DNA from 3 places in the Bradyrhizobium sp. 40 genome. Region 2 is predicted to be linked to each of the others. Evidence: predicted binding sites of a transcription regulator. Region 2 holds the regulator's gene; each other region holds the start of a gene.

Evidence for each region. Region 2 encodes PhoB, which activates phosphate uptake and scavenging genes when phosphate is short. Its sites were predicted from a motif close to TGTCATNNANCTGTCAT; they were not measured.
Region 1: the regulator PhoB is predicted to act here: its motif matches at 1,691-1,707, upstream of IVB40_RS00840 (DUF2794 domain-containing protein).
Region 3: the regulator PhoB is predicted to act here: its motif matches at 2,720-2,736, upstream of IVB40_RS20345 (RNA degradosome polyphosphate kinase).

What each region holds. Positions count from the first base shown of each region.
Region 1 covers NZ_CP064688.1:160,497-167,963, reverse strand. The annotation lists gene IVB40_RS00850 (Bax inhibitor-1/YccA family protein) at 1-392, shown strand, start outside; gene IVB40_RS00845 (GNAT family N-acetyltransferase) at 616-1,146, shown strand; gene IVB40_RS00840 (DUF2794 domain-containing protein) at 1,259-1,627, opposite strand; gene IVB40_RS00835 (DUF1223 domain-containing protein) at 2,225-3,001, opposite strand; gene acnA (aconitate hydratase AcnA) at 3,235-5,955, opposite strand; gene ccmA (heme ABC exporter ATP-binding protein CcmA) at 6,198-6,800, shown strand; gene ccmB (heme exporter protein CcmB) at 7,033-7,467, shown strand, end outside.
Region 2 covers NZ_CP064688.1:6,975,847-6,983,313, forward strand. The annotation lists gene IVB40_RS33455 (GcrA family cell cycle regulator) at 1-370, shown strand, start outside; gene phoB (phosphate regulon transcriptional regulator PhoB) at 609-1,316, opposite strand; gene phoU (phosphate signaling complex protein PhoU) at 1,340-2,056, opposite strand; gene pstB (phosphate ABC transporter ATP-binding protein PstB) at 2,067-2,888, opposite strand; gene pstA (phosphate ABC transporter permease PstA) at 2,885-3,730, opposite strand; gene pstC (phosphate ABC transporter permease subunit PstC) at 3,735-4,724, opposite strand; gene pstS (phosphate ABC transporter substrate-binding protein PstS) at 4,825-5,838, opposite strand; gene IVB40_RS33490 (ATP-binding protein) at 5,982-7,280, opposite strand; gene IVB40_RS33495 (lysylphosphatidylglycerol synthase domain-containing protein) at 7,314-7,467, opposite strand, start outside.
Region 3 covers NZ_CP064688.1:4,160,740-4,168,206, reverse strand. The annotation lists gene ppx (exopolyphosphatase) at 1-438, opposite strand, end outside; gene IVB40_RS20345 (RNA degradosome polyphosphate kinase) at 454-2,646, opposite strand; gene IVB40_RS20340 (DnaA/Hda family protein) at 2,775-3,452, opposite strand; gene IVB40_RS20335 (CDP-alcohol phosphatidyltransferase family protein) at 3,546-4,088, opposite strand; gene purM (phosphoribosylformylglycinamidine cyclo-ligase) at 4,244-5,317, shown strand; gene purN (phosphoribosylglycinamide formyltransferase) at 5,317-5,970, shown strand; gene IVB40_RS20320 (cold-shock protein) at 6,067-6,273, opposite strand; gene IVB40_RS20315 (autotransporter outer membrane beta-barrel domain-containing protein) at 6,653-7,467, shown strand, end outside.

The DNA of each region.
Region 1 (7,467 bases), 660 kb from region 2:
TGTTCACCCACACCTCGATCGTGCGGGTGTTCTTCATCACCGCGGCGACCTTCGGCGCGCTCAGCCTCTACGGCTACACCACCAAACGTGACATGAGCGGAATGGGTTCGTTCCTGTTCATGGGCCTGATCGGCATCGTCATCGCGAGCCTGGTGAACCTGTTCCTGGCGAGCTCGGTGCTGCAGTTCGTCGTGTCGGTGGTCGGCGTGCTGGTGTTCGCGGGCCTCACCGCCTGGGATACCCAGCGGCTGAAGAACGACTACATCTACGGCTACGCCTCGGCCGGCGGTGACATCGCAGAGCGTGCGGCCATCACCGGCGCGCTGTCGCTGTACCTGAACTTCATCAACCTGTTCACGCTGCTCCTGCAGCTCCTCGGCCAGCGCGACTAAGCGTCAGACCAGAGCGAACGACACCAGCCCCGGCCGAAAGGCCGGGGTTTTTGTTTGGGCGTGATGTTCCCTCAACCACCGTCATTGCGAGGAGCTCTTGCGACGAAGCAATCCAGAGTCCCTCCACGGACGCATTTCTGGATTGATTCGTTCCGCTCGCAATGGCGGCGTGGGGAGGCCGTTGCCTCTTCCAGTCGTCCCGGGAAGGCTCTAATCTTGCGGCATGTCCGCACCCGATATCAGGCCCACCACTGAGGCCGACCTTCCCGCCATCACCGCCATCTACCAGCAGGCTGTCCGCGAGGGCACCGCGACGTTCGAGCTGGAGCCGCCCGACCTCGCCGAGATGACGCGCCGCTGCCGCACGCTGATCGACGGCGGCTATCCCTATTTCGTCGCCATCCTCGACGGGCGCGTCGCCGGCTACGCCTATGCCGGCGCCTACCGGCCACGGCCGGCCTACCGCTTCACGGTCGAGAACTCGATCTATCTCGATCCGTCCTTTCACCGCCGCGGCATCGGAGCGCTCCTGCTGGAGCGGCTGATCGTCGAATGCGAGGCGCGCGGCTTCCGCCAGATGATCGCCGTGATCGGCGATTCCGCCAATGCCGGCTCGATCGGCGTGCACACCAAGGGCGGCTTCAGGATGATCGGCACGCATCCCAGCGTCGGGCTCAAATTCGGCCGCTGGCTGGACACGGTGATGATGCAGCGAGATCTTGGCGAGGGCGCGAAGAGCGTGCCGACAAAATAGGTCTCGTTGGGTGGGCAAAGCGAAGCGTGCCCACCATCACCAACGCGTTTGACGAAAGATGGTGGGCACGGCGCGATGCGCCTTTGCCCACCCTACAGCACCGAGCGCGCCGCTACACCACCGCCAGCTTGCGATCGATCACCAGGAGCACGCGCTCCAGCTCGTGGCCGCGGCGCAGGATCAGGCCCGTCGCCGAGATCACGCTGTACATGCCCTGCTTGCGCGCGAGGCGCGGATCCTTCTCGATGCGATAGATCGGCACTTCCGAAGCGCGGCGAAAGACCGAGAACACGGCGCGATCTTTGAGGAAGTCGATGGCGTAGTCGCGCCACTCGCCGTCGGCGACCATCCGGCCGTAGAGATTGAGAATACGGTGCAGCTCGAGCCGGTTGAACGTTACGCGGCTCGGTTGCGCATTCGAAGCGGCGGGGCGCGCCGCCGCGCGCTGTTCGCTCGGATCAGCATCCTCCGACAGACTCATAGGCTGCCTCCTGTCGTATCAGCATGACCGCGTCCGCGAAGACCGTCCCCGGAACCGCGGATCATGACAGTTGCATGATCGCGCCAACTGTTCCCCACTGCAAGGGGCCCTGTAAGGACGTTGGACCGGAGCAAACCGCCCACACGCAGCGGTGGAACTCTGTCGCGGCAAACCGTCACGGGATCGTTAGCAGGAATCATAGTGTCGCCGCTTTTCCGCCAAGCGACTGCCGCCCTGCATTGCGAAAAGACCTGTGTGCGTTGACCCGGTCCTTTCGGTTCCGGATTCCTCAGCCCCCAGCCCCCCGGGGCCGTCAGGATCGGGTCTGTTCGCACGACAAGGAGGGCCAACGCGAGTTGGTCCTTTTTTGTTTGGGCCGGTTTTGTTTGTGTCGGGATGTTTCCGCCTCGACGGATCTCTTCCTCATCAGCGAGAACACTCCCTCCCCTCATCCTGAGGAGCCGCGAAGCGGCGTCTCGAAGGATCGAGGCCGAGCTGCCTCAGCAGGGCCTGCGTGGTTCGAGACGCGCGCAAGAGCGCGCTCCTCACCATGAGGATTGAGACTGTGCTTGAATCGGAAAATTCGAAGTGTGCGCGTTAGTGCAGCGACGTGTACGCCGCGCCCAGCATCGGGCCCGGCTTTTCCCGGCTGCCGTCCTGGACGTAGACCACAGCACCGTCGACGCCGTCGCGCGTGAGGTTCTCGATCGGCACCGTCCAGCTTTCCGGACGGCCGGTCCAGTCGCCGACCTTGAGCAGGTTGCGCACCACGTTATGATAGATGACCTGCTGTCCGCGATTTTCACCGCGGCTGATCGCGATCGGCACCGACTTCGCAATCGAGCAGATCCAGACCTCGCCGTGGGACGCCGTCGGCTCCTTGCTCGCGGCCACCGAGACGTTGATCTGCTTGCCCGCGAGCGACATCGTCACCGGTACGCTCATCACACCAGTGCCGGCGTCGGTTTTGCCGATCGCGCTTTCGATGCCAGTGCGATCGCTGCCGACGACATGCGTGGAGCCGTTGACCACGACCTGCGGCGTGTAGACTTCGCGGTCCCCGCGCATGCGCGAATAGGCACGCTGCCGTGCAGAGAAGCGCGAATCGGCCAATGTGTCCTTCCAGCCGAGATAGTCCCAATAGTCGATCGGCATGCTCAGCGCGATGATCGAGGGATCGCGGGCGAGGTCGCCGATGATCTTGTCGGCCGGCGGGCAGGACGAGCAGCCCTGCGAGGTAAACAATTCGACAACGGCGCGGGGATCAGCCTCGGCAGGACGAATGACGGCGACGATCGCACAGAGACCAAGCGCACCCGACCAGAGGGCGCCGGACCAGCGTGAAACCAGATGAGAAGCCGTCATTGTTGTCATGTCGAACGCCGCACACCATTGCTCGAGAGAGGGAAAGCTTACCCCCGGATGGTCACCGTAGTCTTACGGGCCTCGCACATTCGTCCGCCACAGCAGCCGTCCAGGGCGTGAGGTTCTCCGCCGGGCGGGCCATCCGAAGCCTGCCGCAAACGCGTGAAGGCGGCCTTGTGATAGGCCGCCTTCGTGTAACCTACTACTCACTTCGCAGTGAGCCACCGTTCACAAATCCGCGCTTACGCCGCGAGCTTGCGCAGCACGTAGTGCAGGATGCCGCCGTTGCGGTAGTATTCGAGCTCGTCCAGCGTATCGATGCGGCAGAGCAGCGAAACGCGCTGCAGCGAACCGTCGCCGGAGACGATCTCCGCGGTCAACTTCTGGCGTGGCTTGAGGTCGCCGATGAGGCCGCGCAGCGTGACCTTCTCGTCGCCCTTCAGACCGAGCGACGACCAGGAGGTGCCGTCCTCGAAGGTCAGCGGCAGCACGCCCATGCCGACCAGGTTGGAGCGGTGGATGCGCTCGAAGCTCTGGCAGATCACGGCACGCACGCCGAGCAGACGGGTGCCCTTCGCGGCCCAGTCGCGCGAGGAGCCGTTGCCGTATTCGGCGCCGGCGAACACCACCAGCGGCACCTGCTCCTGCTGGTACTTCATCGCGGCGTCGTAGATCGACATCTGCTCGCCGTCGGGCCAGTGTTTTGTCAGACCGCCCTCCGGGATATTTCCATCCGCGCCCTTGAGCATGAAGTTCTTGATGCGGATATTGGCGAAGGTGCCGCGCATCATGACTTCGTGGTTGCCGCGGCGCGTGCCGTACTGGTTGAAGTCGGCCGGACGCACCTGGTGCTCGCTGAGATATTTGCCGGCGGGCGAGGTGAGCTTGATCGAACCGGCCGGCGAGATGTGGTCGGTGGTGATCTTGTCGCCGAACATGGCAAGGATGCGGGCCTCGACGATGTCGGTGACCGGCTCCGGCTCCTTCTTCATGCCTTCGAAATAGGGCGGGTTCTGCACATAGGTCGAGCTCATGTTCCAGCGATAGGTCTCGCTCTCGACCGTCTTGATCTTGCGCCAGTTGGTGTCGCCCTTGAACACGTCGGCATACTTCTTCTTGAAGATCGACGCGGTCACGAACTTCTTCATGAAGGCGTTGATCTCCTTCGTCGTCGGCCAGATGTCCTTGAGGTACACCGGCTTGCCGTCCTTGCCTTCACCGAGCGGCTCGACAGCGAGGTTCTTGGTGACGGTACCCGCGAGCGCATGAGCGACCACGAGCGGCGGCGAGGCGAGGTAGTTCGCCTGCACGTCCGGCGAGACACGGCCTTCGAAGTTGCGATTGCCGGAGAGCACCGCAGCCGCGACGATGCCGTTGTCGTTGATCGACTTCGAGATCTCCTCGGGCAGCGGACCGGAATTGCCGATGCAGGTGGTGCAGCCGAAGCCGACCAGGTTGAAGCCGACCTTGTCGAGATCGGCCTGGAGACCGGAATCGGCGAGATAGGCCGCCACCACCTGGCTGCCGGGTGCCAGCGAGGTCTTCACCCACGGCTTTGCCTTGAGGCCCTTCGCGGCGGCGTTGCGCGCCAGCAGACCGGCGCCGATCAGCACGCTCGGGTTCGAGGTGTTGGTGCAGGAGGTGATTGCGGCGATCACGACGTCGCCATGGCCGATGTCGAACTTCTTGCCGTCAACGGCGAAGCGCTTCCCCGGCTCCTCGGCCTTCTTGTATTCGCTGGCGAGGGCGAGCGAGAAGCCCTCGGCCACGGACGGCAGCGCAATGCGGCCTTCGGGGCGCTTCGGGCCGGCCATCGATGGCACGACGTCACCGAGGTCGAGCGTCAGCGTCTCCGTGAACACCGGATCGGGCGACTTGGCGGTGCGGAACAGTCCTTGCGCCTTCGCATAGGCCTGCACCAGCGCGACGCGCGCCGAGGCGCGGCCGGAGGTCTTGAGATAATCGAGCGCGGCGGCGTCGACCGGGAAGAAGCCGCAGGTCGCGCCATATTCGGGCGCCATGTTGGCGATCGTCGCCTTGTCGGCGACCGAGAGATGGTCGAGGCCGGGGCCGAAGAACTCGACGAACTTGCCGACGACGCCAAGTTTGCGCAGCATCTGCGTCACGGTCAGCACGAGATCGGTCGCGGTGACGCCTTCCTTCATCGCGCCCTTCAGCTTGAAGCCGACGACGTTGGGCAACAGCATCGACAGCGGCTGGCCGAGCATGCAGGCTTCGGCCTCGATGCCGCCGACGCCCCAGCCGAGCACGGCGAGACCGTTGACCATGGTGGTGTGGGAATCGGTGCCGACCAGCGAGTCGGGATAGGCGACCTCGAAGGTGCCGGTCTTCTTGCCGACCGTCATCTTCTCCTTCTTGGTCCAGACCGTCTGGGAGAGATATTCGAGATTGACCTGGTGGCAGATGCCGGTGCCGGGCGGCACGACGGAGAAGTTCGAGAACGCCTTCTGGCCCCATTTCAGGAACTCGTAGCGCTCCTGGTTCTGCTTGTATTCCTCGGTGACGTTCTTGCCGAAGGCCTTGTTGTCACCGAAGAAGTTCACGATCACGGAGTGGTCGATGACGAGATCGACCGGCACCAGCGGATTGATCTTCTCGGCATCGCCGCCGAGCTTCTGCATCGCATTGCGCATCGCGGCGAGATCGACCACGGCGGGGACGCCGGTGAAGTCCTGCATCAGCACGCGCGCCGGGCGGAAGGCGATCTCATGCTCCAGCGACTTCTTGCGCAGCCACTTCGACACCGCGACGATGTCTTCCCTCTTGACCGAGCGGCCGTCCTCGTTGCGGAGCAGGTTCTCGAGCAGGACCTTCATCGAATAGGGGAGTTTCGAAATTCCCTTCAGACCATTCTTCTCGGCCGTGGGCAGGCTGTAATAGACATAGGTCTTGGCGCCGACCTTGAGGGTCTTTTTGCATTTGAAGCTGTCGAGCGAGGTCATGTAGGAAATCCCAATTGTTAGTTATACCCGGCAGGGTATTTTAACACCGCCAGCGTAGGCAGGCTGAGTCGCTTGCAGGGGCAGGTTGAGTTGCTGCATCAAGTAGTTCCGGGCTTATAGAAGCTTTCTAACCGCGCCGCCACAGCCACAAACGTGCCGCGGCAATCCGCGAGCCAAAAATTCCCATACGCTACCCCAAGTTTTCCTGAGGCCTGGCTTTGAGCGGATCGATACGAGGCGAGATGCAGCTTTCCGGACGCGGGGTCACATGCGTGCGCGGCGGCCGCGAGGTGTTTGCCAGGCTCGACTTCGGGGCCGTCTCCGGCGAAGCCGTGGCGGTCGTCGGCCGCAACGGATCGGGCAAGACCTCGCTGCTGCGGCTGATCGCGGGCCTGCTCATTCCGGCGGGCGGCACGATCGCGCTGGACGGAGGCGATTCCGAACTGACATTGCCGGAGCAATGCCACTATCTCGGCCATCGCGACGCCCTGAAGCCGGCGCTGAGCGTGGCGGAGAATCTGACATTCTGGGCCGATTTTCTCGGCGGGGAGCGTTTCGATGCCGACGAGAGCCTCGCCACGGTCGGGCTCGACCATGCCGCCGATCTGCCCGCCGCCTTCCTGTCAGCCGGCCAGCGCCGCCGGCTCTCGCTGGCCCGCCTGCTGACCGTCCGCCGACCGGTCTGGCTATTGGACGAGCCGACCACGGCGCTGGACGTCGCCGGCCAGGACATGTTTTCCGGATTGATGCGCGAGCACCTCGGCCGCGGCGGCCTGATCATCGCCGCCACCCACACCCCGCTCGGGATCGATTCGCGGGAGCTGCGGATCGGGGGGACGGCATGATTCCCGTGGACCCTCAGCTTTTCGAGCGGCCGGTCGCCGCTCTCGCACCCGGGACGCAGTCGTCGCCGCGGGCTCCCTCGCCTCTCCCGCTTGCGGGAGAGGTCGGCGCGCAGCGCCGGGTGAGGGTTCTCTCCGCTGGGGGAATCTTCGTTGTCGAGACACCCTCTCCCCAACCCTCCCCCGCAAGCGGGGGAGGGATCGCACCGTGCCTCAGGCACGATGGGAGCCCCCCATGACCGCCCTGTCTGCCCTCATTCGCCGGGACATCCGGATCGCGCTCCGCGTCGGCGGCGGGGCGTTGATTGGCGTGCTGTTCTTCCTGACCGTGGTGGTGCTGATGCCGTTTGCGGTGGGGCCGGATCTGGCACTGCTGTCGCGGCTCGGGCCGGCGATCCTGTGGCTGGGGGCACTGCTGGCGAGCCTGCTGACCCTGGACCGGCTGTTCATGGCCGACCACGAGGACGGCTCGCTCGACCTGATCACGATGAGCCGGACCCCGCTGGAACTCGCCTGCGCGGCGAAGGCGCTGGCGCATTGGCTGGCCGCCGGCCTGCCGCTGATCGTCGCAACCCCCGTGCTCGGCCTGCTGCTCAACCTCGACATGGTCGCGACCGGCGCGGTGGCGCTGACGCTGCTCGCCGGCACCCCGGCGCTGACGTTTACCGGA
Region 2 (7,467 bases):
TTCGGGCCGCGCCAAGAGCCCTTCATCGGCAGCGCCGCGCCCGCGCAAGGCGCGCCCCGCGCAGCACATGATGCGGGTGAGCCGCCCGATCTCGCGCGGCAACACCGCGCTGGCGCAGGCCTTCGAGGTCGAGGCTGAGCCGGATCCGGTCACCTATGACAACGTGGTGCCGATGAGCCAGCGGCTGTCGCTGCTGGAATTGAACGAGGCGACCTGCCACTGGCCGGTCGGCGATCCCTCAAGCCCGGACTTCTTCTTCTGCGGTGGACGGGCGCTGTCCGGCCTGCCCTATTGCGCCCAGCACTCGCGCGTCGCGTACCAGCCGGCGTCGGATCGGCGGCGTGCACCGGTGAAGCCGGGGCCGCGGTAATTACGGCAAGTCGTCGCGCGAAGACGGCTCAACGATTTCAGTCTCGTCCCGGCCTAGTGCGCAATTGCGCGCGGGGGGCCGGGACCCATACTCCGAGCGCGCAGTTGCCGTGCGAAAGGGGTCGCTCCGAGTCTTCGCCAAACCACGTTCGGTGGTTATGGGTCCCGGATCAGCGCTCGCTTGTCCGGGACGACGTCGAAGAATTCGGGACAGCTTGCCAACAAACAAGGCTGCAACCCTATACCTGCTCCGCCTTGGCAAACCGATCATCCAGCGCGTAACCGGCGCCGCGGACGGTGCGGATCGGGTCCTGCTCGCGGCCGAGATTGAGCAGCTTGCGCAGGCGGCCGATATGCACGTCGACGGTACGCTCGTCGATATAGATGTCGCGGCCCCAGACGCTGTCGAGCAGTTGCTCGCGCGAGAACACCCGTCCCGGATGCTCCAGGAAGAACTCCAGCAGGCGATATTCGGTCGGACCGAGATCGATCGGCCGGCCCGAGCGCGCCACGCGGCGCTTGTCGCGGTCGAGCTCGATGTCGCCAAAAGCAAGGACGGTGGCGAGCCGCTCCGGGCTTGCGCGCCGCAGCAGGCCTTTCACGCGCGCCAGCAGCTCCGGCACCGAGAATGGCTTGACGATGTAATCGTCGGCGCCGGTCGCAAGACCCCGCACCCGCTCGCTCTCCTCGCCGCGCGCGGTGAGCATGATGATCGGGAGCTGCTTGGTCTCGGGACGGGTGCGAAGCCGCCGGCACAACTCGATGCCTGACAGGCCCGGCAGCATCCAGTCGAGCACGATCAGATCGGGGATGTGCTCCTTGAGGCGGGTGTCGGCGTCGTCGCCGCGCATCACCGTCTCGACGTCATAGCCGTCGCCTTCGAGGTTGTAGCGGAGAAGCTCGGTCAGGGCTTCCTCGTCCTCAACCACCATAATGCGTGCGCCCATCGGGTCGTCGCTCCCTTAAGTCTTCAGGTGTTCGGTACCGTGTTGGCGAAGGTCGTCATGTCGCCCTTCGGCCGCTTGTCGGTGATCGCCTGGCCCTCAATCATGTAGAACACGGTCTCGGCGATGTTGGTGGCGTGGTCGCCGATCCGCTCGATATTCTTGGCGCAGAACATCAGGTGAATACAGAACGAGATGTTGCGCGGATCCTCCATCATGTAGGTGAGGAGCTCGCGGAACAGCGAGGTGCAGATGGCGTCGACTTCCTCGTCACCCTTCCACACCGCCATCGCCGCCGGCAAATCATGCGCGGCATAAGCGTCCAGCACCGACTTGACTTGCTGCTGCACGAGGTCGGTCATGTGCTCGAGGCCGCGGAACAGCTTGAGCGGATGGAAGTCCGTCTCCAGCGCCGCAACGCGCTTGCCCATGTTCTTGGCGAGGTCGCCGATGCGCTCGAGATCGGTCGCGACGCGCATGGCGCCGACGATCTCGCGCAGATCGACCGCCATTGGCTGGCGCCGGGCGATGGTGAGCACCGCGCGTTCCTCGATGCGCTTCTGCAGCGCGTCGAGTTCAGTGTCGATGGCGACGACGCGCTGGCCGAGCGGGACGTCGCGGCGGATCAATGCGTCGACGGACTCGACGATCATGCGCTCGGCGATGCCACCCATCTCGGCGACCAGGCGCGTGAGTTCCTGGAGGTCGGTGTCGAAGGCCTTTGCGGTATGTTCAGAACCCATGTCGCGTCTCCTAGCCGAACCGGCCGGTGATGTAATCCTGCGTGCGCCGGTCGGACGGCGACGTGAAGATCTTGCTGGTGTCGTCGAACTCGATCAACTCGCCGAGATACATGAAGGCGGTCTTGTCGGAGACGCGCGCCGCCTGCTGCATGTTGTGGGTGACGATCGCGATCGTGTAATCCTCGGACAGCTCCTGGATCAGCTCCTCGACCTTGGCGGTCGAGATCGGGTCGAGCGCCGAACAGGGTTCGTCGAACAGGATCACCTCGGGCCGCACCGCGACGGTGCGGGCGATGCAGAGGCGCTGCTGCTGGCCGCCGGAGAGCGACAGGCCGGAGGCGTTGAGCTTGTCCTTGACCTCGTTCCACAGCGCGCCGCCGCGCAGCGCCTTCTCGACGCGGCCGTCCATTTCGGACTTCGAGATCTTCTCATAAAGACGGATGCCGAACGCGATGTTCTCGTAGATCGTCATCGGGAACGGCGTCGGTTTCTGGAACACCATGCCGACGCGGGCGCGCAGCAGATTGAGGTCCAGCTTGCCGTCGAGGATGTTGGTCTGGTCGAGCATGAGCTGACCGGTGGCGCGCTGACCGGGATAGAGGTCGTACATCCGGTTGAAGATGCGCAGCAGGGTCGACTTGCCGCAGCCTGACGGACCGATGAACGCCGTGACACGGTTGGCGCCGAGCGTCAGGTTGATGTTCTTCAGCGCATGGTGCTCGCCGTAATAGAAGTTCAGGTTGCGCACGGTCACCTTGGGGGGCGCCTCCGGCAGCACTGCCGCGTGCGGCAGTCCACCTGACGCGCTCATCGATACGGAAAGATCACTCATTTTGCGGTCCTCTCGGCGCCAAGGATGCGCGCGAAAATATTAAGGGCAAGAACGGTCAGGGTGATGAGCAGCGCGCCGCTCCAGGCCAGCTGCTTCCAATAGGCATAGGGGCTCTGCACGAAGTTGTTGATGGTCACCGGCAGGTTCGCCATCGTTTTGTTTAGGCCGAGGCTGAAGAACTGGTTGGACAGCGCGGTGAACAGCAGCGGCGCGGTTTCACCGGCGACGCGGGCGGTCGCGAGCAGCACGCCGGTGATGAGGCCCGAACGGGCAGCGCGATAAGCGATCCGCTTGATCACCAGCGAGCGCGGCAGGCCGAGCGCCGAGGCCGCCTCGCGCAACGCGTTCGGCACCAGCAGCAGCATGTCCTCGGTCGTGCGCAGCACCACCGGGATCACGATGACCGCGAGCGCGAGCGAGCCTGCGATCGCCGAGAAGCCGCGCATCGGCACCACCACCGCGCCGTAGATGAACAGGCCGATGATGATCGAGGGTGCCGAGAGCAGGATGTCGTTGATGAAGCGGATCACCGAGGTCAGCCGGTCATTGCGGCCGTATTCGGCGAGATAGGTGCCGACGAACATGCCGAGCGGCGCGCCGATGCCGACGCCGATCACGGTCATGATCAGCGAGCCGACGATGGCGTTGAGCAGGCCGCCCTCGTTCGATCCCGGTGGCGGCGTGTTCTCGGTGAACAGCTGGACATTGAGTCCCGCCAGGCCATTGTAGAGCAGCGTGATCAGGATCAACGCGAGCCAGGTGACACCGAAGGCGGTTGCGGCGATGCAGAGCCCGCGGACGACGATGTCCTTGCGGCGGCGGCGTGAGTAGATCGGATTCATGGCGTCAGTTCCCCGCCTTCTTTTCCAGCCGCATCAGCATCAGCCGCGCCGCCGCGAGCACGAAGAAGGTCAGCACGAACAGCAGGAGGCCGAGCAGGATCAGGCCGGACTGGTGCAGGCCGTCGCTTTCGGCGAACTCGGATGCGATCGCCGCCGAGATCGTGGTGCCCGGCGCGAAGATCGACGACGAGATCCTGAACGAGTTGCCGATAATGAAGGTTACCGCCATGGTCTCGCCGAGCGCGCGGCCCAGCGCCAGCATGACGCCGCCGATGACGCCGACGCGGGTGTAGGGGATCACCACGCTGCGGACGACTTCCCAGGTGGTGCAGCCGACGCCGTAGGCGGCTTCCTTCAGGACCGGCGGCACCGTCTTGAACACGTCGACCGAAATCGAGGTGATGAAGGGCAGCACCATGATGGCGAGGATCAGCGCGGCATTGAACAGGCTGAGATAGGACGGGGGACCTGCGAAGATCGCGCCCAGCACGGGCACGCCATCGAAGATCTTGATCATGAAGGGCTGGAACGTGTTGGCGAGGAACGGGCCGAGCACGAAGAAGCCCCACATGCCGTAGATGATCGAGGGGATGCCGGCGAGCAGCTCGATCGCCATGCCGATCGGGCGGCGCAGCCATTCAGGGCAGAGCTCGGTGAGGAAGATCGCAATGCCGAGACCCACGGGAATGGCGATCAGCATCGCGATGAAGGAGGTCACGAGCGTGCCGTACATCGGCCCGAGCGCGCCGAGCACCGGCGGATCGGCGGACGGCGCCCAGCGCTGCGTCCACAGGAACGAGACCCCGAATTCCTTCATCGCCGGGAAGGCGCCGACGATCAGCGAAATGATGATGCCGCCGAGGATCAGAAGCACCGAGATCGCGGAGAGCCGCGTGATCCAGTAGAAGGTGACGTCGCCGAGCTTGAACGCGCTCAAGGCCTTGGCGCGATCATACGGTCCGGCATCGTCGATTACATCGCTCTGAACGGCCATCTCTGCCACGCCGATCCCCTGTACCAAATAGTATACGTTTTTTTTGTTGGTCCGCGCCCCGGATGCGGCGCAGCGCATCCGGGGCACGAGCGTCGCGAGCCTAGCTCTTGATGTCGGCAGCCCAGGTCTTCTCGATCAGCTGAACGATCGGGTCCGGCATCGGGATGTAGTCGAGCTCTTCAGCCGCCTTGCCGCCGCTCTTGAAGGCCCAGCGGAAGAACTTGATGGCTTCCTGCGAGGCCGCCTTGTCGGTGGCGTCCTTGTGCATGAGGATGAAGGTCGCCGCCGTGATCGGCCAGGACTTCTCGCCGGGCTGGTCGGTCAGGATGACGTAGTAGCCGGGAGCCTTGGCCCAGTCGGCGTTGGCGGCGGCCGCCTGGAACGCTTCGACGGTCGGCTGCACCGGCTTGCCGGCCTTGTTGACGAGACCGGTGTAGGTCAGCTTGTTCTGCTTGGCATAGGCGTACTCGACATAGCCGATCGAGTTCTTGGTCTGGCTGATGTTGCCGGACACGCCTTCGTTGCCCTTGGCGCCGACGCCAACCGGCCACTCGACGGCGGTACCCTCACCGACCTTGCTCTTCCAGTCCGCGCTGGCCTTGGCGAGGTAGTTGGTGAAGTTGAAGGTGGTGCCCGAACCGTCCGAACGGCGGACCACGGTGATGGCCTCCGAGGGCAGCTTCACGTTCGGGTTCAGCTTCTTGATCGCGGCGTCGTCCCATTTGGTGATCTTGCCGAGATAGATGCTGGCCAGCGTCTCGCCGTCGAACACCATCTCACCGGGCTTCACGCCCTCGATGTTGACCACGGGAACGATGGCACCCATCACCATCGGCCACTGGACGAGGCCGTCCTTCTCGAGCTGCTCGGCCTTGAGCGGCGCGTCGCTGGCACCGAAGGTAACGGTCTTGGCCTGGATCTGCTTGATGCCGCCGCCGGAGCCGATCGACTGGTAGTTCAGACCGTTGCCGGTCTCCTTCTTGTAGGCATCGGCCCATTTGGAATAGATCGGGAACGGGAACGTCGCACCGGCGCCGGTGATGTCGGCAGCAAAGGCCGCCGTCGTCGATGCGGCGACCATGCCAGCAGCGACGAGTGTTTTGAGGAAATTCATGCTGGTCTCCATACAGGGGAGCGAAGCGCCATCCGCGCCCGATCGCGCTCCCCGTGCCGCCCCTTTAGGAGCGGACAGCTGAGCTTTTACGAAGGTTTGGTGACAGTCGGATGACAGTGTTAAGCAACTGAAATCGCCGGAATTTAGCTCAGAGCCGCAGGCTTGCCCTGGGGGAAACAGGCAGCGAAAGTGGCGCCCTGCTTGGGCACGCTTTCGATCAAAAGCCGGCCGCGATGGCGGTTAAGAATATGTTTCACCAGCGATAATCCGAGGCCGGTGCCGCCCTGCGAGCGGCTGTCGCCGACATCGACCCGGTAGAACCGCTCCGTCAGCCGCGGCAAATGTTCTGGCGCGATGCCGGGGCCGAAATCCCGGACCAAGACCCGGATTTCCTGAGTTCCATCAGGGGCGGAACTGGACGTCAGCGACACGATGACACGACCGCCCGAGGCGCCGTATTTGAGCGCGTTCTCGATCAAATTCTCGAACAGGCGGAGCAGCTCCTCACGGTCGCCCGCGATCAGCACCGGGGTCTCAGGCAGCTGGGTCTCGACCTCGACCTGGCGTTCCCGGGCCAGCGGCTCGAGCCCGTCGGCGACCTGCAAGATGATCGGCAGCAGGTCGACCAGGGTGTCGGGCCGCACATGGGCCGACAGCTCCACCCGCGACAGCGACAGCAGATCGTCGATCAGACGCGCCATCCGGGTGGCCTGGTTGTGCATGATGCCGAGGAAGCGCTCGCGCGCCTTGGGATCGTCCTTGGCTTGGCCCTGGAGCGTGTCGATGAAGCCGGACAGCGCGGCCAGCGGGGTGCGCAGCTCGTGACTGGCATTGGCGACGAAATCGGCCCGCATCTCCTCGACCCGGCGCAGCGGCGTCTGGTCGTGGAAGGTCATCAGCATGCATTTGTCGGCGCCGCCGAAGGTGGTCGGCACCGGCACCGGCGTGATGGTCAGCTCCATCCAGCGATCGACCGGGACATGGTCGAGATAGGTCGCGCGCCGCGGCTCGGTGGTCGCGATCGACTCGCGCAGGGCCGTGATGATCTCGGGCGAGCGCAGCGCGAACTGGGCGAGCTCATTCCGGCGCAGCGCCGGCGCGAGCTGGGCGGCCGCAGCGTTGAGATGGATGACGCGGCCGGCGCGATCGAGCAGCACCGCGGGATCTGGCATGCCGGCGACCACCGCGGCGACTGCCGCGCTCTCGACCGGGTTGACGCGGCGGGTCTCTTCGCGCGAGGCGGCGGTATCGTGCAGGCGCCACGGGATCAGCGCTGCGGCCGCGATGCAGACGAACACCGCAATCGCATGCAGTGCCGACAATTCGCCCAGCGAGACCACCACCGACAGTGCCAGCGCCGCGGCGATCAGGATGACGGTCGAGTGCCGCAGCCGGTCGGACCAGGGCTGGGAGGAGGGAGAAGATGGGGCGTCGATCGCCATCGGGGCGGGCTTCTCCAAAGGACTTTGCGCCGGTCAGGCGCCGCTGTCGCTGCGCTTTCTCACGTAAGCGGCTTCAGGTGCGGGGCCGGGGTCGAGCTTGAGCGCCGCCTGCTGCAGGCGTTTCGATCGTGCGCCGATGATAACTTCGCGAAACGTCAGCAAGATTACAGAAATGACGAAAGGGGAC
Region 3 (7,467 bases), 2.8 Mb from region 2:
GAGCGAGCCGCCGCCGAGGTCGCCTACGATGCCGTCGGGATGGTGAATGCCGGAGATCACGCCGAGCGCCGACAGCCGCGCCTCGCGCGGGCCCGACAGGATCTCGATCTTCACCGCGCAGATGCGCTCGGCTTTCGCGATGAAGTCGGCGCCGTTGGAGGCGTCGCGGCAGGCGGCGGTCGCAATCGCAAACACCCGTCCGACCTGCATCACCCGGCACAGCGCACGGAAGCGCTTGAGCGAGGTCAGCGCCTTGTCGACGGCGTCGGGCGCAAGCAAGCCGGTGCTCTGCACCTCGCGGCCGAGCCCGCACAGCGTCTTCTCGTTGAAGATCGGAATCAGGCTCCGCGTCAGTCCCTCGTAGACGACGAGACGGACCGAGTTGGAGCCGATGTCGATGACGGCGACGCTCGAGCCGCGCTTGCGCGGCCGCTTCACGTCGACGATCCCGGATCAGGATTGATGACGTTCATTACGGCGCGTGAGGCGGCGCGGCGAGGATTCCTTGAGCGACTTACCACGGCCAGACAGACTCGGATTTGTCATAAAGTAGTTGTGGACGTTGAAAGGCTCCTCGCCCTTCGCGGTCTTCATACGCGTTGAGGACCCGTCCGGCAACAATTGCCAGCTCTGTTCATTGTCCTTGAGATTCGCGACCATGATCTGTTCGAGAACCTGCTGATGCACCGTGGGATTTTGCAGCGGACACAGCACCTCGACGCGGCGGTCGAGGTTGCGCGGCATTATGTCCGCCGAGGAGATATACACAGCCGCTTTCGCGCTCGGCAGGCCCTGGCCCATGCCGAAGCAGTAGATTCGGCCGTGTTCGAGGAATCGCCCGATGATCGACTTGACGCGAATGTTCTCCGACAGTCCGGGAATGCCGGGTCGCAGGCAGCAGATACCGCGCACCACGAGTTCGACCTGCACGCCGGCCTGTGAGGCCTCGTAGAGCGCGTCGATGATGTCGGGGTCGACCAGCGCGTTCATTTTCATCCAGATCGCACCAGGCCGGCCGTGCCGCGCATGCGCGGTCTCGCCCTGGATGTGCTCGATGATGCGCTTGCGCAAGGTCAGCGGCGAGACCGCCATCTTTTCCAGATCGCTCGGCGCGGCGTAGCCGGTGATGAAGTTGAACACGCGCGCGGCGTCGCGGCCGATGGTCGGCTCCGAGGTGAAGTAGGAGAGGTCGGTGTAGATGCGCGCGGTCACCGGGTGGTAATTGCCTGTGCCGGTGTGGACGTAGGTCGTTAGGCTGCCGCCCTCGCGGCGCACCACCATCGAGAGTTTCGCGTGCGTCTTCAGTTCGAGGAAGCCGTAGACGACCTGCACGCCGGCGCGTTCGAGGTCGCGCGCCCAGCGGATGTTGGCCTCCTCGTCGAAGCGGGCCTTCAGCTCGATCAGCGCGGTGACGGATTTGCCGGCTTCGGCGGCTTCCACGAGCGCACGCACGATCGGCGAGTTGCTGGAGGTGCGGTAGAGCGTCTGCTTGATGGCGACGACGTCGGGGTCGCGCGTGGCCTGCTGGAGAAACTGCACCACGACGTCGAAGGATTCGTAGGGGTGATGGACGACGAGGTCCTTCTGTCGGATCGCAGCGAAGATGTCGCCGCCTTGCTCGCGCACGCGCTCGGGATGGCGCGGCACATAAGGGGTGAATTCCAGGTCGGGCCGGTCGAGGCGGGTGAGCTGCGAGAGCTCGTTCATGGCGAGCACGCCGTCGACCAGGAACACCTCGTCGTCGGCGGTCGACAGCGCGTGCTGCACGAAGCTGCGCAGCTGTTCCGGCATCTTGGCGTCGATCTCGAGTCGGATCACGGACCCGCGGCGACGGCGCTTGAGCGCCGTCTCGAACAGGCGGACGAGATCCTCGGCCTCTTCCTCGATTTCGAGTTCGGAGTCGCGGAGGACGCGGAATGCGCCCTGGCCGTGCAGATTGTAGCCGGGGAACAGGCGGTTGATGAACAGAGCGGTGGCCTGCTCCAGGGAGATCAGCCGGACGACCTTGCCCTCGGCCGGCAGGCGGATGAAGCGGTCGATCTTGCCAGGCATGCGGATCAACGCGTTCATCTGCTTGCCGTCGGCGGCGCGCGTGAGCTGGAGCGCGATGGTGAAGCCGAGGCTCGGAATGAACGGGAACGGGTGGGCCGGGTCGATCGCGAGCGGCGTCAGCAGCGGGAACACGTTGCTGAGGAAGTAGTCCTCGATCCAGGTTCGTTCCGCCTTGGTGACCTCCTTGCCATCGACCAGCACGATGCCCTCGTCGGCAAGCGTGCCGCGCAGGTCGCGCCAGATCGCCTGCTGGTCGGACGCAAGCTGCGAGACGGTCCGGTTGATGAGCGCGAGCTGCTCGGACGGGGTCAGACCGTCGGGGCTGCGCTCGGCAATGCCCTCGCGCACCTGGGCCTTGATGCCGGCGACGCGGACCATGAAGAACTCGTCGAGGTTATTCGCTGAAATCGACAGGAATCGCACCCGCTCCAGCATGGGGTGGCTGGGATTGACCGATTCCTCCAGGACGCGGCGGTTGAAGTGCAGCCAGGAGAGCTCGCGATTGATGAACCGCTCGGGGCTCGATGCGATCGCCGGCGGGCCTTCGGCTTCCGGGGCTTTTTCTTTAACTTCAACAGCTTGCGCAGAGTCCATCAGAAGTCGATCCATCCAGTTCGCCCCAATTTGCGACTTACGCGCAAAACCCGCGGGAGCATGTGTTAGAGCGATGACGTTTCGATGACATTGATGTTCCGCCGCCCGGCCGCGTCAAGCCGCCTTGGTCAGACATCCCGGAGCAGCTCGGCTGCCAAGGCCCGGGTGACGGGACGGCCAAGGCGCAGGGCCTCGGTGTCCAGCAGATCGACAGCCCGTCGGGCGGCGGCCGAGGACCGCTCCAGGCGAGTGGCGAGGTAGCCGACCACGCTCTCGTCCACCGCGAGCTGGCGGTCGGCGCAGAATTTGACGATCAGGCCGCGGAAGAGCTGGTCGTCAGGCGGCAGCAGCGAGATAACAGGGACGGCGCGGAGCCGCGAGCGCAGGTCGGCAAGCTCGATCTCGAGAGAAGCGGGCGCCTCGCGTCCGGTGAAGAGGACGTAGGCGCCGTCCTCGCGCGCCAGATTCATCAGATGGAACAGGGCGCGCTCGTCGAATTCCCTGGCCTTGGGGTCCTCGACCACCAGCGCGCCGGTGGCGAGCGCGGCCGGGACGGCTTCGGCGGTCAGCCCATTGGCCGTGGTCGAGCGGGCGCCTGAAGCCTCGGCCCAAATCGCGGCGAGATGGCTCTTGCCGCTTCCTTCCGGGCCGGCCAGCCACATGATCCGGTTCGGCCATTCCGGCCAGGCGTCGATGAGGGCAAGACCGGCGGCATTAACGGGGCCTTCGAGGAAATTGTCCCGGCTCAGGCTCTCCGCATGCGGAAGCGAAAACGCCAATTGTCGGGGATGAACGCGGCCTGGCACGTTTGCTTTGCTCCGTGCCGGCGTGCCGGCTTCGTTTGACGAGATGCGACTTCATCGAGCGGGAGTTGGCCTTTTGCGGGGCCGCTTCCCAACTCACTTGGCCTCGATCGTGCTCATGTGCCGCAACCACTCAACGAGATAGAGCGACACGGAGGAGAGCGTGAAGACCGTAACGAGGCCCATCAAGATTATATCATAAGGACCGGCTTTGAAGCCGAAGGCGAGGGCGGCCAATACCAGCGCTGCGAACGCCACCTGGGCCACAGTGTTTAGCTTGGATACCTTCGAGGGCTTCATCTCCACAGGGCGGTCGAACAGCCACGATATGATCACGGCGGCGACGATCATGATGTCGCGCGAGACCACTAGGATGACGATCCAGCGCGGAATCGCGCCCCAGATGCCCAAGGCCATGTAGATCGAGACCAGCAGCGCCTTGTCGGCGAGCGGGTCGAGCAAGGCGCCGAGCTCGCTCGTCATGTTGAAGCGCTTGGCAAGGAAGCCGTCGACCGCGTCGCTGATCCCGGCGATCAGGAAGACGGCGAACGCCACCTCCATTTGGCTCGACACGATGGCCCAGACGATGATCGGGACCAGCATGATGCGGCCCAAAGTAATGATGTTCGGTATACTCACACGGCGCTTCCCGGCACCCGGCCTGACCTCGAATTCGGCCCTTTGGAGGCTGAACCGGTTGATATCTCTACATAGTATACGGAGGCGCGCCATGCGAGCCATTGCGCGTCCCCGGAATTCGACGTAACCAGCCGCAAACCCACTGGAAATCGGGCATGACCGACCGCAAAAACGGCCTCACTTACGCCGATTCAGGCGTCGATATCGACGCGGGCAACCGCCTGGTCGACCTGATCAAGCCCATGGTGCGCGCCACCGCACGGCCCGGCGCCGACGCCGAAATCGGTGGATTCGGCGGCCTGTTCGATCTCAAGGCGGCCGGTTTCAAGGATCCCATCCTGGTGGCAGCCACCGATGGCGTCGGCACCAAGGTCAAGATCGCGATCGAGACCGGCCTGCATGGGGGGATCGGCATCGATCTCGTCGCCATGAGCGTCAACGACCTCGTGGTGCAGGGCGCCGAGCCGCTGTTCTTCCTCGACTATTTTGCCTGCGGCAAGCTCGATCCGGAGGCGACCGCGTCGATCGTCGCCGGTGTCGCCGAAGGCTGCCGCGAATCCGGCTGCGCCCTGATCGGCGGCGAGACGGCCGAGATGCCCGGCCTCTACAAGGACGGCGACTACGACCTCGGCGGCTTTGCGGTCGGCGCCGCGGAGCGGGGCACGCTCTTGCCGCGCAAGGACATCGCCGCCGGCGATGCCGTGATCGGGCTGGCCTCGTCGGGGGTGCACTCCAACGGTTTCTCGCTGGTCCGGAAGATCGTGGAACAATCCGGCGTCGGCTTCGGGGCGCAGGCGCCGTTTGCGCCTGTCATGACGCTCGGCGGCGCGCTGCTGACGCCGACGCGGCTCTATGTCAAATCCTGCCTGCGCGCGATCCGCGAGACCGGCGCGGTGAAGGGGCTTGCCCACATCACCGGCGGCGGCTTCACCGACAACATTCCGCGCGTGCTGCCGAACCTTCTCGGTGTCGGTATCGATCTGGCGCGCCTGCCGGTGCTGCCGGTGTTCAAATGGCTGGCAGCCCAAGCCGGCATCGCCGAGCTCGAAATGCTGCGGACCTTCAATTGCGGGATCGGCATGATCGCGATCGTCGAGCCGGACAAGGTCGACGAGGTCGTGGAGGTCTTCACTGACGCCGGTGAGACCGTCGCACAGCTCGGTACCGTGATCCCGGCTGAGGGCGAGCACCGCGTCATCTATAACGGCCACCTCGATCTGGCGCTTTGATGAAACGCCGCGTCGCCATCCTGATCTCCGGTCGCGGCTCCAACATGTCCGCGCTGATCAGGGCCGCTGCTGCTGCGGATTTCCCGGCGGAGATTTCGCTCGTCATCTCGAACAAGGCCGACGCGCTCGGGCTCGAACGGGCCAAAGCGAGCGGCGTGAACACGCTGGTGATCGAAAGCAAGCCGTTCGGCAAGGACCGCGCCGGCTTCGAGAAGGTGCTGCAAGCAGCGCTCGATCAGCACGGCATCGAGCTGATCTGTCTCGGCGGTTTCATGCGGCTGTTCACGGCTGAATTCACAAAAGCCTGGTACGGGCGGATGCTCAACATCCATCCCTCGCTGCTGCCGTCATTCCCAGGCTTGGACCCGCATGGCCAGGCCTTGCGCGCCGGCGTCAAGCTGTCCGGCGCAACGGTGCACTTCGTCATCCCCGAGACCGATGCCGGCCCAATCGTGATGCAGGGTGCGGTGCCCGTGAGCGATCACGACACGGCGGACACGCTGTCGGAGCGTATCCTCGAAGTCGAGCACCGCATCTATCCCGCAGCGCTGAGCCTGCTCGCGACCGGCAAGGTCCGGATCGAGGGCGACGTGTGCAAGACCGCGGGCAGCGGGCCGTCGGAGAATTTTCTGGTTGCGCCGTTGGTGCGGTGAAGCGCCGTCGCACGAAATACTTCTCATCCCCAAAACAAAAACCCCCGGCAGAGCCGGGGGCAACGTCATGATCTCTTGCGCAGACCGCGAGAGAAGTCAGGAGACCTTGAGGTTCTCCGCGGATGCCTTGCCGCGGTTCTCCACGAGGTCGTATTCAACCACCTGGTTTTCATTGAGGGTGGAGAGTCCGGCGCGCTCGACGGCGGAGATGTGGACGAAGACGTCCTTGTCACTGCCGTTCGGCTTGATGAACCCATATCCCTTGGTCGGGTTGAACCATTTGACGGTGCCCTTTTGCGGCATCCTCAGTCTCCTCCGCTAGATACAAAAACGACGCGGCCGCTTTTCGCGTGCCACGCCACAAACGGGCTTCCGGTAGTCTGTTCGAGTCTTGAGTCTCAATGTCGCGAAACGCACAGTCGAGCGGCCAATTCCGATTGTGTCCGATATTGCAACATGAAAATCGCCCGTTAGCAAGCCGCGCGCGAATTTCAAGTCCGGGCCGGGTGCCGTCATCTGCAATTTACGACCTGTGGCCGGGGAACCACAATCGAGGGCAATCGCCTTGGCGATGAGGTCTGGACCGATTGACCCTCGGGGGCAGTTCAGCACAAATCGTCACGTGCAGTGTGGCGCGTGTTGCATTTTTGCGCGCCGCCATTTTGCTTTGGGATTCATCGTCATGCGCTGCACATTGCAGCTTTCCGGGACGCGGCGGGTGATTGGCGGAGACCGGGTTCGTCGGACGGCGGCCAAGGTCGCGAGTGCCATCGTGCTTGGCTTGGTGACGACGGCTGCTCCCGTTCTCGCTCAGGTCGCCCCGCCGCTGCCACCGCCACCGCCTCCCACGCCGTCGGCCACCTCCACCAATTACGACCAATCGGCCGGCAACAGCGCGCTCAATCTCGGGTCGAACTTCCTGGAGCGGCTCGGCAACCAGGCATCTGGCGGCGTCAACCGGGCGTTCCGAACCAATCCCGGCGGCGGCGGCGCATCGGCCGGCGCGGAAGATCCGCGCTACCGCACCTGGTTCGAGGGCTACGGCATCTCGGTCCGGACCGATGCGCAAGGAGACTTTGTCGGCGACAAGCGGAAGACCTTCGGCGGTGTCGCGGGCTTTGGCGCGCGGCTCGCACCGGGCGTCAATCTCGGCTTCTCCGTCGACCAGAGCCACACCGACATCGACGTTCCGCTCGCGCTCCAGTCCGCGACGCTGGACCTGACTCAACTCGGCTTCAGTGGCTCCGTCGACAAGGGCCCCTGGACCTGGGCTTTCGCGCTGGTGCACGGTTTCGGCAAGGTCCGCTCCAGCCGGGATACCGGCCTCGGCCTTGCGACCGCGGGTTATCGCGCCGCAGTCGACGGCGCGTTGACCGAGATCAGCTATTACTGGACCAAGGACCAGATGCGCATCGTGCCGAAGGGTGCACTGGAATATGTCCGCGCCACCAGCGTCGCGTTCCAGGAGGTTGGCGGCCTCGATCCCCTCAATGTCGG